Regions from separate parts of the Dermacoccus sp. PE3 genome, predicted to be linked through region 2. Evidence: riboswitches for the same ligand, from Rfam matches in the RefSeq annotation. Region 2 holds a riboswitch; the other holds the start of a gene.
What was found. A riboswitch is a leader RNA that binds a small molecule or an ion and turns the genes downstream of it on or off. The one in region 2 is predicted to bind cyclic di-AMP.
Positions count from the first base shown of each region.

Region 1: it holds a riboswitch for cyclic di-AMP, as region 2 does, so the genes downstream of both, AA983_RS13445 (C40 family peptidase) here and AA983_RS15830 (C40 family peptidase) in region 2, are expected to answer to the same signal.

Region 1 covers NZ_LDCM01000005.1:195,515-202,574, reverse strand. Annotated here, with positions in the region: gene AA983_RS13455 (ABC-F family ATP-binding cassette domain-containing protein) at 1-856, opposite strand, end outside; gene AA983_RS13450 (neutral zinc metallopeptidase) at 1,021-1,989, shown strand; cyclic di-AMP (ydaO/yuaA leader) riboswitch at 2,103-2,290, shown strand; gene AA983_RS13445 (C40 family peptidase) at 2,295-2,768, shown strand; gene AA983_RS13440 (metal-sulfur cluster assembly factor) at 2,952-3,347, opposite strand; gene sufU (Fe-S cluster assembly sulfur transfer protein SufU) at 3,344-3,826, opposite strand; gene AA983_RS13430 (cysteine desulfurase) at 3,828-5,123, opposite strand; gene sufC (Fe-S cluster assembly ATPase SufC) at 5,126-5,896, opposite strand; gene AA983_RS13420 (non-heme iron oxygenase ferredoxin subunit) at 5,935-6,264, opposite strand; gene sufD (Fe-S cluster assembly protein SufD) at 6,261-7,060, opposite strand, start outside.
Region 2 covers NZ_LDCM01000004.1:78,398-85,457, forward strand. Annotated here, with positions in the region: gene AA983_RS10750 (hypothetical protein) at 1-373, opposite strand, end outside; gene AA983_RS15510 (hypothetical protein) at 683-1,447, shown strand; gene AA983_RS15830 (C40 family peptidase) at 1,522-2,535, opposite strand; cyclic di-AMP (ydaO/yuaA leader) riboswitch at 2,539-2,710, opposite strand; gene AA983_RS10765 (metal-dependent transcriptional regulator) at 2,927-3,628, opposite strand; gene AA983_RS10770 (DUF3105 domain-containing protein) at 3,736-4,389, shown strand; gene AA983_RS10775 (DUF305 domain-containing protein) at 4,404-5,162, shown strand; gene pdxH (pyridoxamine 5'-phosphate oxidase) at 5,404-6,081, opposite strand; gene serC (phosphoserine transaminase) at 6,119-7,060, shown strand, end outside.

The sequences.
Region 1 (7,060 bases), on a different contig from region 2:
CGACGGCCTTCGTCGCCTTGGCACGCATCTTGTCGGCCTGGGCGAGCAGCACCCCGGCCTTCTTCTCGGCGTTCAACCGCTCGCGCTTGCGGCGCTTCTCGTCGAGTTCGCGCGCCTGCAGATAGGCCTTCCAACCGACGTTGTACTGGTCGATCTCGCTGCGGTTGGCGTCGAGGTGGAAGACCTTCGTCACGACGGCGTCGAGCAGTTCCACGTCGTGGCTGATGACGATGAGCCCGCCGCGGTAGGTCTTGAGGTAGTCGCGCAACCAGATGATCGAGTCGGCGTCGAGGTGGTTGGTCGGCTCGTCGAGAAGCAGGGTCTGAGCACCCGAGAAGAGGATGCGTGCCAACTCGATGCGTCGGCGCTGACCACCGGACAGGGTGCGCAGCGGTTGCTCGAGGATGCGCTGCTCGAGCCCGAGACTGGAGGCGATCGACGACGCCTCGGACTCGGCGGCGTACCCGCCCTGGGCGTCGAACTCGGCATCGAGACGGCTGTAGCGACGCATCGCGCGCTCGCGCACGTTGTCATCGTCGCTGGCCATCGACGCCTCGGCCTTGCGCAGATCGGCGACGATGGCGTCGAGGCCGCGCGCCGACAGGATACGGTCGCGCGCGAGGACATCGAGGTCACCGGTGCGGGGATCCTGCGGCAGGTATCCCACTGCCCCGGAGCTGACCACCTTGCCGGCAGCGGGCAGACCCTCACCGGCGAGCACCTTCGTCAGGGTGGTCTTACCGGCACCGTTGCGCCCGACGAGTCCGACACGGTCACCGGCGGCCACCCGGAACGTGGCGCTCTCGAGCAGGATGCGCGAGCCGGCGCGCAGTTCGATGCCTTCGGCGGTGATCACAGGGCAGGGCTCCTCGAAAGAACGGTGAAGGGGTGTACGGCTCCGACACGCCGGACGGGAGCGCTCGGCTCGCGTTACATACGGCGAGACGCGTGAAGCCCCAGTAGTCTACGAGAGATGAATCGGGGTGGACGACGCCGTCCGCCTTCACAACGGAGGTTCTCTTGACGTTCAACGACAACGCGCAGCTGGACACGTCGCAGGTCGAATCCGGTGGTTCCGGAGGCTTCGGCGGTGGCCGCGGCGGGATGGGCGGAGGTACGGCCGTCGGCGGTATCGGCGGTCTCATCCTCATGCTCATCTTCGCGTTCTTCGGCATCGACATCACCGGCAGCGGTGGCGGGAGCAGCTACCCCGGCGGCGCGAGCGGCCTCAACCAGTACAGCCAGGACACGCAGGACGTCTCCGGCTCGAACGACCGGGTCTCCCAGCAGATCCAGGCCTGCAAGACGGGTGCTGACGCCAACGAGGACGACACCTGCCGCGTGATCGGAACGGTCAATGCCGTTCAGGCCTACTGGGACCAGGCGCTCCCGGACTTCACCGGCGGTCGCACCGAGTACGAGTACGCGCCCACCAAGCTCTACAGCGGCCAGACGTCCTCCGGTTGCGGCACCGCGAGCTCGCAGATGGGGCCGTTCTACTGCCCGAACGACCGGAAGGTCTACATCGACACGAGCTTCTTCCAGGAGCTGACGAGCACCTACGGCGCCGACGGCGGCAACCTCGCCCAGATGTACGTCGTCGCACACGAGTACGGCCACCACATCCAGGACCTCCTCGGGGCGCTCGGTCGCGCCCAGCAGGACCCGCAGGGGCCGGAGTCGGGATCGGTGCGCACCGAGCTGCAGGCCGACTGCTACGCGGGCATCTGGGTCAACCACGCCACGGAGGCCAAGGACAAGAACGGCACCACGCTGCTCCAGCCGGTCACCGAGGCCGACATCAAGTCGGCGCTGTCGGCCGCCTCGGCTGTGGGCGACGACCGCATCCAGCAGAAGGCCCAGGGTCGGGTGACTCCGGAGTCGTGGACGCATGGCTCGTCCGAGCAGCGCCAGAAGTGGTTCCTGACCGGTTTCCAGAGCGGCCAGTTGAACTCCTGTGACACCTTCAACGCCCAGGATCTGGGCTGAGAATCGCGGCGGATTCACGAACATGTGGGTTACCTGACAACTTGGTGCACGCTCGATTTGTATCGCTCGTGATCAGTCTGTAACCTTGCAGGGTCGCACCGAAACGGTGCGGCCCTGCTTCGTCGCTGAGTCCCGTCACGAAGGCCAGGTATCACTTCGCATGATGCGGAGCGACGGGAACGGTGCACCCAGCATCCGGGCCACTTCGGTGGTTCTTGGGGTAAAGCTCACTTCGGTGGGCCGAGAATCTAGGATCTCGAACCCGACAGGTCATGCCTCGTAAGCGCTCCTGGAAATGAATCGACATGAAGAACATGTCCCGCCGCTCCTTCATGGCCAACACCTCCAAGGTTGCCGTCGGCACGGCTCTGGCCTCCTCCGCTCTCGGCGCCGTCTCGGTTGCCAGCGCCTCGAACGCCAGCGCCGTCACGGCCGCGTCCGCGCGCCGCGCCGTGGCCAAGGCTTCGAGCCGTCGTGGTGCGCCCTACGTGTACGGCGCTTCCGGCCCGTGGCGCTTCGACTGCTCGGGTCTGACGAGCTGGTCCTACCGCCAGGTCGGCCGCTACCTGCCGCGTACGGCCAACCAGCAGTACCGCTCCTCCTACCGCGTTTCCCGCGCGTACGCCCGTCCGGGCGACCTGGCGTTCCTCACCTCTGGTGGTTACGCCTACCACACGGGTATCTACGCCGGTAACGGCATGGTGTGGCACGCTATGCGTCCGGGTACGCGCGTGTCGCTCTCGCGCGCCGGTGCCAGCTACCGCTTCGGTCGCGTCTGATCCCGCGCGGATCTCGCGAAGTTCGCGAAACGGCCCTCGTCCCTACGGACGAGGGCCGTTTCGCGCTCCTCCCCTATCCCCAATCGCCGCATCGTGGCAACGCAAGAGGGCCCTCGCCGTAAGGCGAGGGCCCTCTTGGTGCGTCGGGCGCGGCCGGCCGAGCTGCGCCGGATGACGTACGCGTCAGACGTTGAAGCCGAGCGCGCGAAGCTGCTCGCGACCGTCGTCGGTGATCTTGTCCGGGCCCCACGGCGGCATCCACACCCAGTTGAGGGTGTGGCCCGTGACGACATCGAGCAGGGACGTGGCGACCTGCTCCTCGATGACGTCCGTGAGCGGGCAGGCCGCAGACGTCAGCGTCATGTCGATGACGGCGTGCTTGCTCTCGTCGACGGTGATGCCGTAGACGAGGCCCAGGTCGACGACGTTGATGCCGAGCTCGGGGTCGACGACGTCACGCAGGGCCTCCTTGACCTCCTCGACCTCGACGCCGGAGTCGCTGACTCCCTGCGCCTGGGCGCGCTCGGGCGCCTCGGCCTCGTTGGCGGTCACGTCGGCCGTGATCTCGTTGTCGGTCATGCCTTGGTCTCCTCCGTGGTGGATGCGGCGCCCCCGGTCAGGTCGAGACCGAGTTTGCCGAGCGAGTCCTGCAGTGCGGACCACGACAGCAGGGCGCACTTGACGCGCGCGGGGTACTTCGAGACTCCGGCGAGGGCGATGGCGTCGCCGATGACTTCCTCGTCACCGGCAGCCTGGCCCTTGCTCGTGAGCATCGTGCGGGTGGCACCGAAGACCTCCTGGGCTTCACGCAGCGTGAGCCCGATGAGGTTCTCGGCAAGCATTGACGCCGACGCCACGGAGATCGAGCAACCGATCGAGTCGTAGCTGACGTCCTTGATGACGGCGTCGTCGCCCTCGCCTTCGACGTCGACACGCAGGGTGATCTCGTCACCGCAGGAGGTGTTGACGTGGTGGCTCTCGGCGCCGAACGGCTCGCGCAGGCCCGCGTGCTGCGGGCGCTTGGAGTGCTCGAGAATGAGCTCCTGGTACAGATCCATCTCAGACCTCCAGACCGAAGATGTTCGGCACCCGGTCGAGCGCCGTGAGGAACGCCTCGACGTCGTCGGCCGTGGAGTAGACGTTGAAACTGACACGGCTGCTCGCCACGGCGCGAAGACGTCGGTGCAACGGCCACGCGCAGTGGTGACCGGTACGAATGGCAACACCGGCGTCGTCGAGAATCTGCCCGACGTCGTGCGGGTGCACCCCGTCGACGACGAACGCGACCGCACCGAGCCGGGCACCTGCGTCCTGGGGGCCGAGCACGCTGACCCAGGGACGCTCGGCGAGGCCGTCGAGCGTGAGTTGGATCAGATCCTGCTCGTGACGCAGCACGTTGTCCATGCCGAGCGCCTCGAGGTAGTCGCACGCGGCGGCGAGACCGACGGCCTGGGCGGCGTTCGGCGTGCCCGCCTCGAAGCGCTGGGGCGGGGGCGCGAACGTCGTGCCTTCGAGCTTCACGATCTCGATCATCGATCCGCCGGTGAGGAACGGAGGCATCGCCTCGAGGAGTTCGTGTTTGCCCCACAGCACACCGATGCCGGTGGGACCGAGCATCTTGTGGCCGGAGAAGGCGAGGAAGTCGACATCGAGCTGTGCCACGTCGACGGGCATGTGCGGCACCGACTGGCACGCGTCGAGAACGACGAGTGCCCCGGCCTCGCGAGCGATCGTTGCGAGGTCATTGACGGGGTTGATCGTGCCCAGCACGTTGGAGACGTGGGTGAAGGCGACGACCTTGGCCCGCTCGGTGATGACCTCACGCGCCGAATCGAGGTCGACGAAACCGTCGTCGGTGATCTCGATCCAACGGAACGTGGCGCCGGTACGACGTGCGAGTTCCTGCCACGGCACGAGGTTCGCGTGGTGCTCCATCGCCGTGACGACGATCTCGTCACCGGGGCCCAGCGCGAACTTCGAGGCGATCGCCTCATCGACGCCGTCCATCGCGCCGGGCGCGCCGGCGTTGCTGAAGGCGTACGCGACGAGGTTGAGAGCCTCGGTGGCGTTCTTGGTGAACACGATGTCGTCGGCTCGCCCACCGATGAAACGGGCGATGGTCTCGCGCGCGCCTTCGTAGGCGTCGGTGGCTTCCTCGGAGAGCTGGTGGGCTCCTCGGTGCACCGCAGCGTTCACGGTGCGGTAGAAGTCGCCCTCGGCGGTGATGACCGACTCGGGGCTCTGCGACGTCGCACCGGAGTCGAGGTAGACCAGCGGCTTGTCGTCGCGGACGCGGCGCGCGAGCAGCGGGAAGTCCTCGCGCACGCGCGCCGCGTCGAACGATGCGTGAGCCATGATCAGGCCTTCGCCTCCGCAGCGGCGTTGACGTAGCGGTCGTAGCCCTCGGCCTCGAGGCGGTCGGCCAGCTCGGGGCCACCCTCCTCGGCCACCTTGCCGTTGACGAACACGTGGACGTGGTCGGGCTTGATGTAGCGCAGGATGCGCGTGTAGTGCGTGATGAGCAGGACGCCGCAGTTCGTCTCGTCCTTGGCGCGGTTGACGCCCTCGGAGACGATGCGCAGCGCGTCGACGTCGAGGCCGGAGTCGGTCTCGTCGAGGATCGCCATCTTCGGCTTGAGAAGCTCCATCTGCAGGATCTCGTGGCGCTTCTTCTCGCCGCCGGAGAAGCCCTCGTTGACGTTGCGCTCGGCGAAGGCCGGGTCCATCTTGAGGTTGCCCATGGCGCCCTTGACGTCCTTGACCCACGTACGCACCTTCGGTGCTTCGCCGTCGATGGCCGTCTTGGCCGTGCGCAGGAAGTTCGAGACGGTGACGCCCGGAACCTCGACGGGGTACTGCATGGCGAGGAAGAGGCCCGCACGGGCGCGCTCGTCGACCTCCATCGCGAGGACGTCCTCACCGTCCAGCGTGACGGTGCCCGACGTGACCGTGTACTTGGGGTGGCCGGCGATGGAGTAGGCCAGCGTCGACTTGCCGGAGCCGTTGGGGCCCATGATGGCGTGCGTCTCGCCCGAGTTGATCGTCAGGTTGACGCCCTTGAGGATCTCCTTCGTGCCGTTCTCCGTCTCGACGGTCACGTGAAGATCGCGGATTTCCAGCGTTGACATGCTTGTTCGTCCTTCTGTCAGGAAAGTTTCGGGGGTGCTCAGGCGGGGATGCCGACGAGGATGTCGTCGCCCTCGAGCTTGGTCGGATATACGTTGACCGGCTGCGTGGCCGGCAGGCTCATCGGCTCGCCGGTGGCGTAGGCGAACTTCGAGCCGTGCAGCCAGCACTCGATGCCGTCGTCCTCCACCTCGCCCTCGGAGAGGGAGACTGCGGCGTGCGAGCACGTGTCGTCGAGCGCGTGAACGTCACCGGCGGAGTCGCGCGCGATGCAGATCTGCAGGTCGTCGATGTCGACCTTGATCGCACCCGGCGTACCGATGTCGCTCAGCTGCGCCAGCTTGACCCACTCGACGTTCGCGTCGCTCATGCCTCGGCTCCTGCGCTCTCCACGAGCTCGGCCGTGGCGGCGAGTTCCTCGTCGATGGCCTCCATGAGGGGCTCGACGACCTCGGCGACACCGATCTTGTTCACGATGTCGGCGAAGAAGCCGCGCACGACGAGACGACGTGCCTCGTCCTCGGGGATGCCACGAGCCTGTAGGTAGAACAGCTGCTCGTCGTCGAAGCGGCCGGTCGAGGAGGCGTGACCCGCACCCTCGATCTCGCCGGTCTCGATCTCGAGGTTCGGCACGGAGTCGGCACGGGCCCCGTCGGTGAGCACGAGGTTGCGGTTGAGCTCGTAGGTCTCGATGCCCTCGGCCTCGGCGCGGATGAGCACGTCGCCCACCCAGACGGTGCGGGCCGTCTCACCCTGCAGGGCACCCTTGTAGGTGACGAGGGAGGTGCAGTTCGGCGCGTTGTGGTCGATGAACGAGCGGTGCTCGAGGTGCTGACCGGAGTCGGCGAAGTACACGCCGAGGAGCGTCGCCTCTCCCCCGGGCCCGGCGTAGCGGACGTTCGAGTTCATGCGCACGATGTCGCCGCCGAGCGTCACCGCGATGTGGCGGTAGCGCGCGTCACGGCCGACGAGTGCGTCGTGCTCGGCGAGGTGGAGAGCGTCGTCCTCCCAGCGCTGCACGGTGACGACCGTGAGGTCGGCGCCGTCGCCGGTGACGATCTCGACGTTGGCCGTGACCTGGGCCGAGCCGGTGTGCTCGAGGATGACGAGCGCCTTGCTGTGCTGCTTGGCCTCGATGACGAGGTGAGCGTTGGCCCGCTTGTCGC
Region 2 (7,060 bases):
GGTCCGCATCACCGAACATCGCGACACCAGCCACGAGAAGCGGCTTGTCCGCGTGATCGAGGACGACGAGAGCATCCTCGGCGGGCCATCCGCGGAACCGACGCGGCACGATCGCTCCGATCTCGCTCCAGGCGATGAACGAGCGATCCCGCCCGTCCGCGAGGTACTGCACACCGTCGTCGTCCACGCGCAGACGAACCGCACGCTCACTCTGGTACGAGAAACCGAAGTACATGACGAAAAAGAGGACGACGACGACAACGTTGCCGAGGAACGGACGCATGACGAGCACCGGCGTGGCCAGTACGACGAAGAGAAGAAATTCGCACAGGTGGTGGCGCAGGTAGGCCACAGCAGCTGCGTTGATCGTCACGGCGCCAAGTCAATCAGACCTAACGCCCGCTCGCCGGTGCGGGGGCGATCGAGCCCCCAAGACCCCACCGACCCCGCTACCGCGAGCCTTCTGCCCCATGTGCGCTGCGGCGCAAATGTGACGGACCGCTCTGTTTTCGAGCGTTCACGAGGAAAGACGCACGAGGCGAGCATTTGGTTGCACTCGAGTTTCATCTGATTCGTCGACCCCAGCCGGGCAATCGAAGACCGATCGTCCTGCTGTTCGGCTCGGTTCGTGGAAGAATCGACGGGCACCACGCCGCTCGACGTCTTCCGAAGGTCGCTCCCGATGCTTGCACGCCCCTTCTCCTCCGCCCGCGCTCTCGCCGGCGCCGCCGGTCTCGGCGTCATCGCTGTCACCGGCGCGTCCGCCGCGTCCGCGCTCCCCATGGCGCCGGGAGGCAGCAGCGCCATCTTCCAGTCGCCGACCTGCGGCGCGAACGGAACGCTCGTCACGGTCACGTTGACCAACGGCAGCGAACTCGTCCAGACGTTCACCGCCTCAGCGGGAGGCTCCCCCGTCTCCCCGGCGGCCACCACCGTGGCTCCGTACGCGTCGACGACGGTGACGTTGTCCATCCCGTCGGGCGCCGGCGCCGTCTACATCAATGCCGGCGGAGTCGGCGTCGGCTCGCTCCCGCTCGACCAGTGCGTTCCGGCGCCGGAGCCGTCGACGTCCACCCCGACCTACACGCCGACGCGAACGCACAGTGCTCCCGCACCGACCACGGACAACGTGCCCGCAACCGGCCTGCCGAGCGCGACGAGCGACGTTCCGGCACCGACGGAGCCGTCCACCACCCGCTCCAACGAGATGAGCCCGACGGCCACCTCCACGCCGAGCAGCAGCGCGTCCTCCTCGTCGTCGTCCTCCACGTCCTCCTCGAGCTCGAAGACGTCGTCACGGACGCCGAGCAGCAGCGCGTCGAGCCTCGCCGCGCCCGCGTTCGACGACTCCGACGGCCCGAGCAACCTCACGCTCGCCATCGGACTCGGCGTCGTCCTCCTCGGCGTCGGTGGCGCAGCGGCCATGTTCTTCCGAGAGTTCAAGTAAGCCCGGGTCCACCAACTCGCGAAGGCGCCGCAAGCCCGAGGGCTTGCGGCGCCTTTGTCGTGCGACCGGTTCGGTCAGAGGCGGCCGTAGGAGGATCCGCGAACCACCGGGTAGAGACCCGACGGCATGCCCGCCTGGCGGGCTTCGTACGACATGCCGTTACCGGCGTAGATGCCGATGTGGCCCGGCGAGTAGACGAGGTCACCCGGACGCGGGTTCGAGACCGGCGTCGTCATGGCCCGGATGGCACCGGACTGGTGCGGAAGGTTGACGCCGATCTGCTTGAACACGTAGGCGACGAAACCGGAGCAGTCGAGACCCGTGGCCGGCGTGCTGCCGCCCCACGTGTAACGGATGCCCGTGTAGCGCGACGCGATGGCGACGACACCGGAGCGCGACGGCGTGGCAGCCGAGGCCTTCTGGTTCGTCATGCGCGTCGCGGCCGTGTTGACCGTGTACTGACGCGTGCGCTGCGTGGTCGCCGTAGCGGCCGGACGCGTGCGCTGCGTGGTCGCCGTAGCGGCCGGACGCGTGCGCTGCGTGGTCGCCGTAGCGGCCGGACGCGTGCGCTGCGTGGTCGCCGTAGCGGCCGGACGCTGACGCTGCTGGCCGTTGGCGTTCTGCTGGTTCGGCGTGCGGTGCTGCGTGACGGTGCGGCGCACCTGCGTGCGGCTGAGCTGCTGACGCTCCTCGCGCTCCTTCGCGGCGGCGCGAGCCTCACGACGCTCCTGCGCAGCCTTGCGCTGAGCGGCGAGGGCCTGCGTGGCGCGCTCGTTGCGCTGCGTCAGGGCCTGACGGACCTGCGTGCGCGAGGCCTTCTTGACAGTGGACTTCTTGGTAGCCGCAGCCTTCTTGGCCTGCTTCACGACGAGCGACTTGGCGGGGGTGACCGTCTTGAGCTCGAGCGGCGTCGTGGCGGCCCGCACGGCCTCCTCACGCGGCGTCGTCGGAGCAGCGCCTGCGGACGAGCCCGTCGCGGCGAGGCCTGCGACGAGACCACCGGCGACAGTGACGGCCGCGGAGACGCGGGTCAGGCTACGGGGGTTCTTCGACTGGGCGTGACGACCGATGGTCTTCTGGGTGGACAATGTGCAACCTCTCGAGCGCCTACGAGGTGAGCTGTCGGGTTCGGGCCAGTTGCTCAGCCCGGTCACGCCGACCTGTGCGGTCTCGTGCGTGACTTCACCCCAAGTCCGTGGCTCATGGCCTCGGACGAAAAGTGGGTCCCCCGCCCCTGTCACTGCGATCTCGCGGATAAGACTCGTACGCCCCGACAGGGCTGGGCGCGAAGGGCGAACGAGTGTTCTCGAACCGAACCGCAACCGACCGTAACGGAAAGATCACGGACACGTGGAGTTGGTGTTCGCCGCGTCACGGCGCGGCAAACGCGAACTCCACCCGTGGGGGCATGACGCTTCCCGCCACCGCCGAAATCCGCAAAACCGTTACAGGCCGCTTATGTGACAAACATCACACGCGTCAGCCCTGACGAACCTCCACGAAAACGTGGGACGCGAGGTCGTGCGGAAGCGACACCGCGTCGTCCGGCCGGTCGAGCACCGCAGCGTGCACACGCTCACCCTCGGCGCGCACGATCAGGGCCACCTGCGGCGCGAGGCCGACGCTCGTCAGAACAGCGAGCGACTCGGCGTCCGCCTGGGCCGGCTCACCGATGCGCCGCACGATGACCTCGACGGGCTCCTGGCCGGCGACCTCGACCAGCGACTGCACGCCGTCACGGAAGCCGATCGCCTCCCCTTCCCATCCCAGCTCTGCGAGACCCGGAATGGGGTTGCCGTAGGGCGACAGGCCCTTGTCGGCGATGAGTTCGAGAATCTTGCGCTCCACGCGCTCACTCATGACGTGTTCCCAGCGGCATGCCTCGTCGTGCACGAACTCGAGTTCGAGCCCGATGACGTCGACGAGCAGGCGCTCGGCGAGGCGATGCTTGCGCATGACGCGGGTCGCCAGCGTGCGCCCCTTCTCCGTCAGCTCGATCCGCCGACCGTCACCGACGTGCAGCAGGTCGTCACGCTCCATGCGCGCGACCGTCTGCGAGACGGTCGGGCCGGAGTGGCCGAGGCGCTCGGCGATACGTGCGCGCAGCGGAGGGATGCCCTCTTCCTCGAGGTCATAGATCGTGCGCAGATACATCTCGGTGGTATCGATGAGGTCACTCACGAGGACAAGAGTGCCACCTCCACGGCCCCCTGCGTAGCCGTGCGCAAAGGTTGTACGGCCATAATGAGCGCCGACCGCACAGCACGAAGCCCACGAGGAGTACCCCCATGGCACGCAGCGATCGCGATACGGCGAGTGGACGCGAGCGCCTCGCCCAGATGCAGGCCGAGCAGCGCCGCTCGGAAAAGAAGAAGCGCATGGCCCTGATCGCGGGCGGAGTCGCCGCGGTCGTCGCGCTCGGTGGAGGTGTGGGTTTCCTCGCGACGCGCGACTCCGGCGACGGAGGCGACGGCGGCACCGCCAGCTCCGACATCAAGGGCATGAAGACGTGGAGCAACCTGGGCCGCGACCACGTGGAGGGCGACCCCACGTTCCCCATGACGCCGCCCGCAGGCGGTAACCACAACCAGGCCTGGGCCAACTGCGGCGTCTACGACAAGAAGATCCCGGACAAGTACGCCGTCCACAGCCTCGAACACGGCGCCGTGTGGATCACCACCGACAAGGCGAGCAGCGGTGACATCTCCAAGCTGAAGAAGCTGGCCGGCCAGGACTACATGCTCATGAGTCAGTACCCGGGTCAGGGCTCGAAGATCGTCCTGACGGCCTGGGGCCACCAGCTCAAGGTCGACAACGCTTCAGATCCGCGCATCAAGAAGTTCATCGACGCCTACCTGCAGGGCCCCCAGACGCCTGAGCCGGGCGCAGCCTGCAGCGGCGCGTACGACCCGAACACGGGCAAGCTCGCCGGCCAGATGTGACGCTCGGACCTTCCATGACGGACGAAAAGAAACCGCACGACGGTGGGGGCCCCGAGCGTCATCGAAGCCCGGAGCCCGCGTCGGACGACGAGCGTCGCGACGACCTCACCTGGGCACAGGTACGCCGCCCGGCGGCCATCACGCTGGTCGCACTCGTGGCCCTCGTCCTCGCCGCACTCGTCGGCATGTGGTCGGCGCAGCCACGTCACCCGGGAGCCGACAGCGTCGACGCCGGGTTCGCGCGCGACATGTCGGCGCACCACGCGCAGGCTGTCGACATGTCGATGACGGTGCGCTCGCGCAGCACCGCAGCCGACATCCAGACGCTCTCCTACGACATCGCGACGACGCAGGAGAACCAGCGCGGCCAGATGATGGCGTGGCTGCAGGAATGGGAGCTGCCCCTCGCGGTGTCCGGTGAGCGCATGGCGTGGATGGCGCGGACCGGCCACCAGCACGCTGGTCTTCCGAAGGGACAAATGCTCCTCGCGGACGGCCGGATGCCGGGCATGGCGTCCGGCGAGCAGTTGTCGAAGCTACGCGAGAGCCGCGGCAAGCAAGCAGAGATCCTCTACCTGCGGCTGATGATCGTCCACCACCGCGCCGGCGTGGAGATGGCAGAGGCCGCTCAGGCTGCGGCGAGCGACTCACAGACCGTCCGCCTGGCCAGAACCATGGTGGAGGGCCAGAAGAGCGAGATCAACCTCATGACGAGCATGCTCGCCAAGCGCGGCGCCAAACCCTGGAGCGATGCCGAAGCAGGTCAGAAATAGCCATCAGCAAACAAGAACGAAGGGCCGGACGCCACGTGGGAGTCCGGCCCTTCGCCGTTCGGCGCGCACCCGAAGGCGCTGCGGCCGAACAGAACGAAGCACGCCACCAGGGGGAGGGAACGCGGCGCGCTTCGTCATGGTCAACGCTACAACGGGTCGACTTCGTTCCCGAAGGAACACCCACCGCGCGTGAGGTAGGTCGCATCGTCCCGGCAGGGGATTTCGCGTCAGCGAATCTCGTTCACGGCCAACGACGTTCGAGACGCCATGCCGAGGGGTCGTCGAGGTTCCCCTCGGCGGTTCGCACGAAAACAAGACGGTCGTGAAGGCGCGAGTGGCGACCCGCCCAGAACTCGATCTCATCGCAGTCGATGCGGTAGCCGCCCCAGAAGTCGGGCAACGGAACGTCGTCGGGGCTGCCGGTGTCGGGGTAGCGCGCAGCCATCTCGGCGTTCGCCGCTTCGAGCTCGGCGCGTGAGTCGAGCGGGCGCGACTGCTTCGAGACCCACGCACCGACGCGCGAACCCCACGGGCGTGAGTCGAAGTATGTGCGCACGACGTCACGCGGCAGCTCCCGAGCTGTGCCGGTGAACCGGATCGCGCGGAACATCATGGGCCACGTCAGCGCGCCCGCCACCTGAGGGTTGGCCGCAAGATCGGATGCCTTCGCCGACTCGAGATTCGTGTAGAAACCGGGTCCGTCGGTCTCGAGGTAGCGCATGAGCACCGTCCGCACGTGGGGTGCGCCCTGAGCGTTCGCCGTCGCGATGCTGATGGCCTCAGGCTCCGGCACGTCACCCGAAGCGTCCTGGCGGCGGCGCGCGTCGCCCACCCATTGCCGCACGAGGTCGTAGGGCGCCGGGGGCACCTGCGACTCGTCGAGACCTTCACCGTCGTAGTCGATTCGCACCTCAGTCATGCCCCCATCTTGCACCCGCACACCTAGACTGCTCCGAGTGAGTGCCGAGACCTCTGCCGCGGAAACCGTCGTCATCCCCGATTCGCTCAAGCCGAGCGACGGACGTTTCGGTTCCGGCCCGAGCAAGATCCGCCCGGAAGCCCTCCAGGCCCTCGCTTCGCGCTGGGCGCCCGTCATGGGAACCAGCCATCGTCAGGCACCGGTGAAGAACCTCGTAGCCGACGTGCAGGCGGGCCTCACCGAGCTCTACTCCCTGCCCGAGTGCTACGAGGTCGTCATGGGCGTCGGAGGCTCGAACGCGTTCTGGGACGTCGCGACGTTCTCCCTCATCGAGAAGCGTCAGCAGAACCTCGTCTTCGGCGAGTTCACCGCCAAGTTCGCCACTGCTGCGGCGGCACCCTTCCTCGAGGCTCCGCATGTCATCGAGGCACCTGCGGGCAGTGTCGCTTCCCCCGTCGCAACGGCCGGAATCGACACCTACGCCTGGGCGCACAACGAGACCTCGACCGGCGCGATGGCACCCGTGCAGCGCCCCGACGGCATCGCCGAGGACGCACTCGTCGTCATCGATGCGACGTCGGCGGCCGGAGGCCTGCCCGTCGATCTCACCGAGACCGACGTCTACTACTTCGCGCCCCAGAAGTCGTTCGCGAGCGACGGCGGCCTGTGGTTCGCCTTCATGTCCCCCGCTGCGCTCGAACGCGTCGCGCGCATCAAGGCGAGCGGACGTTGGATTCCTCCGTTCCTCGACCTCGACACCGCGGTGACGAACAGTCGCGCCCACCAGACGTACAACACGCCGGCCCTCGCGACGTACGCGCTCATGAAGGAGCAGCTCGACTGGCTCCTCGCAGGCGGCGGCATGGACTTCGCAGTGGGCCGTACGACCGCGTCGTCGCAGGCGCTCTACACCTGGGCCGACGCGCACGAACTGGCCTCCCCGTTCGTCAGCGAAGCCCAGCACCGCTCACTCGTTATC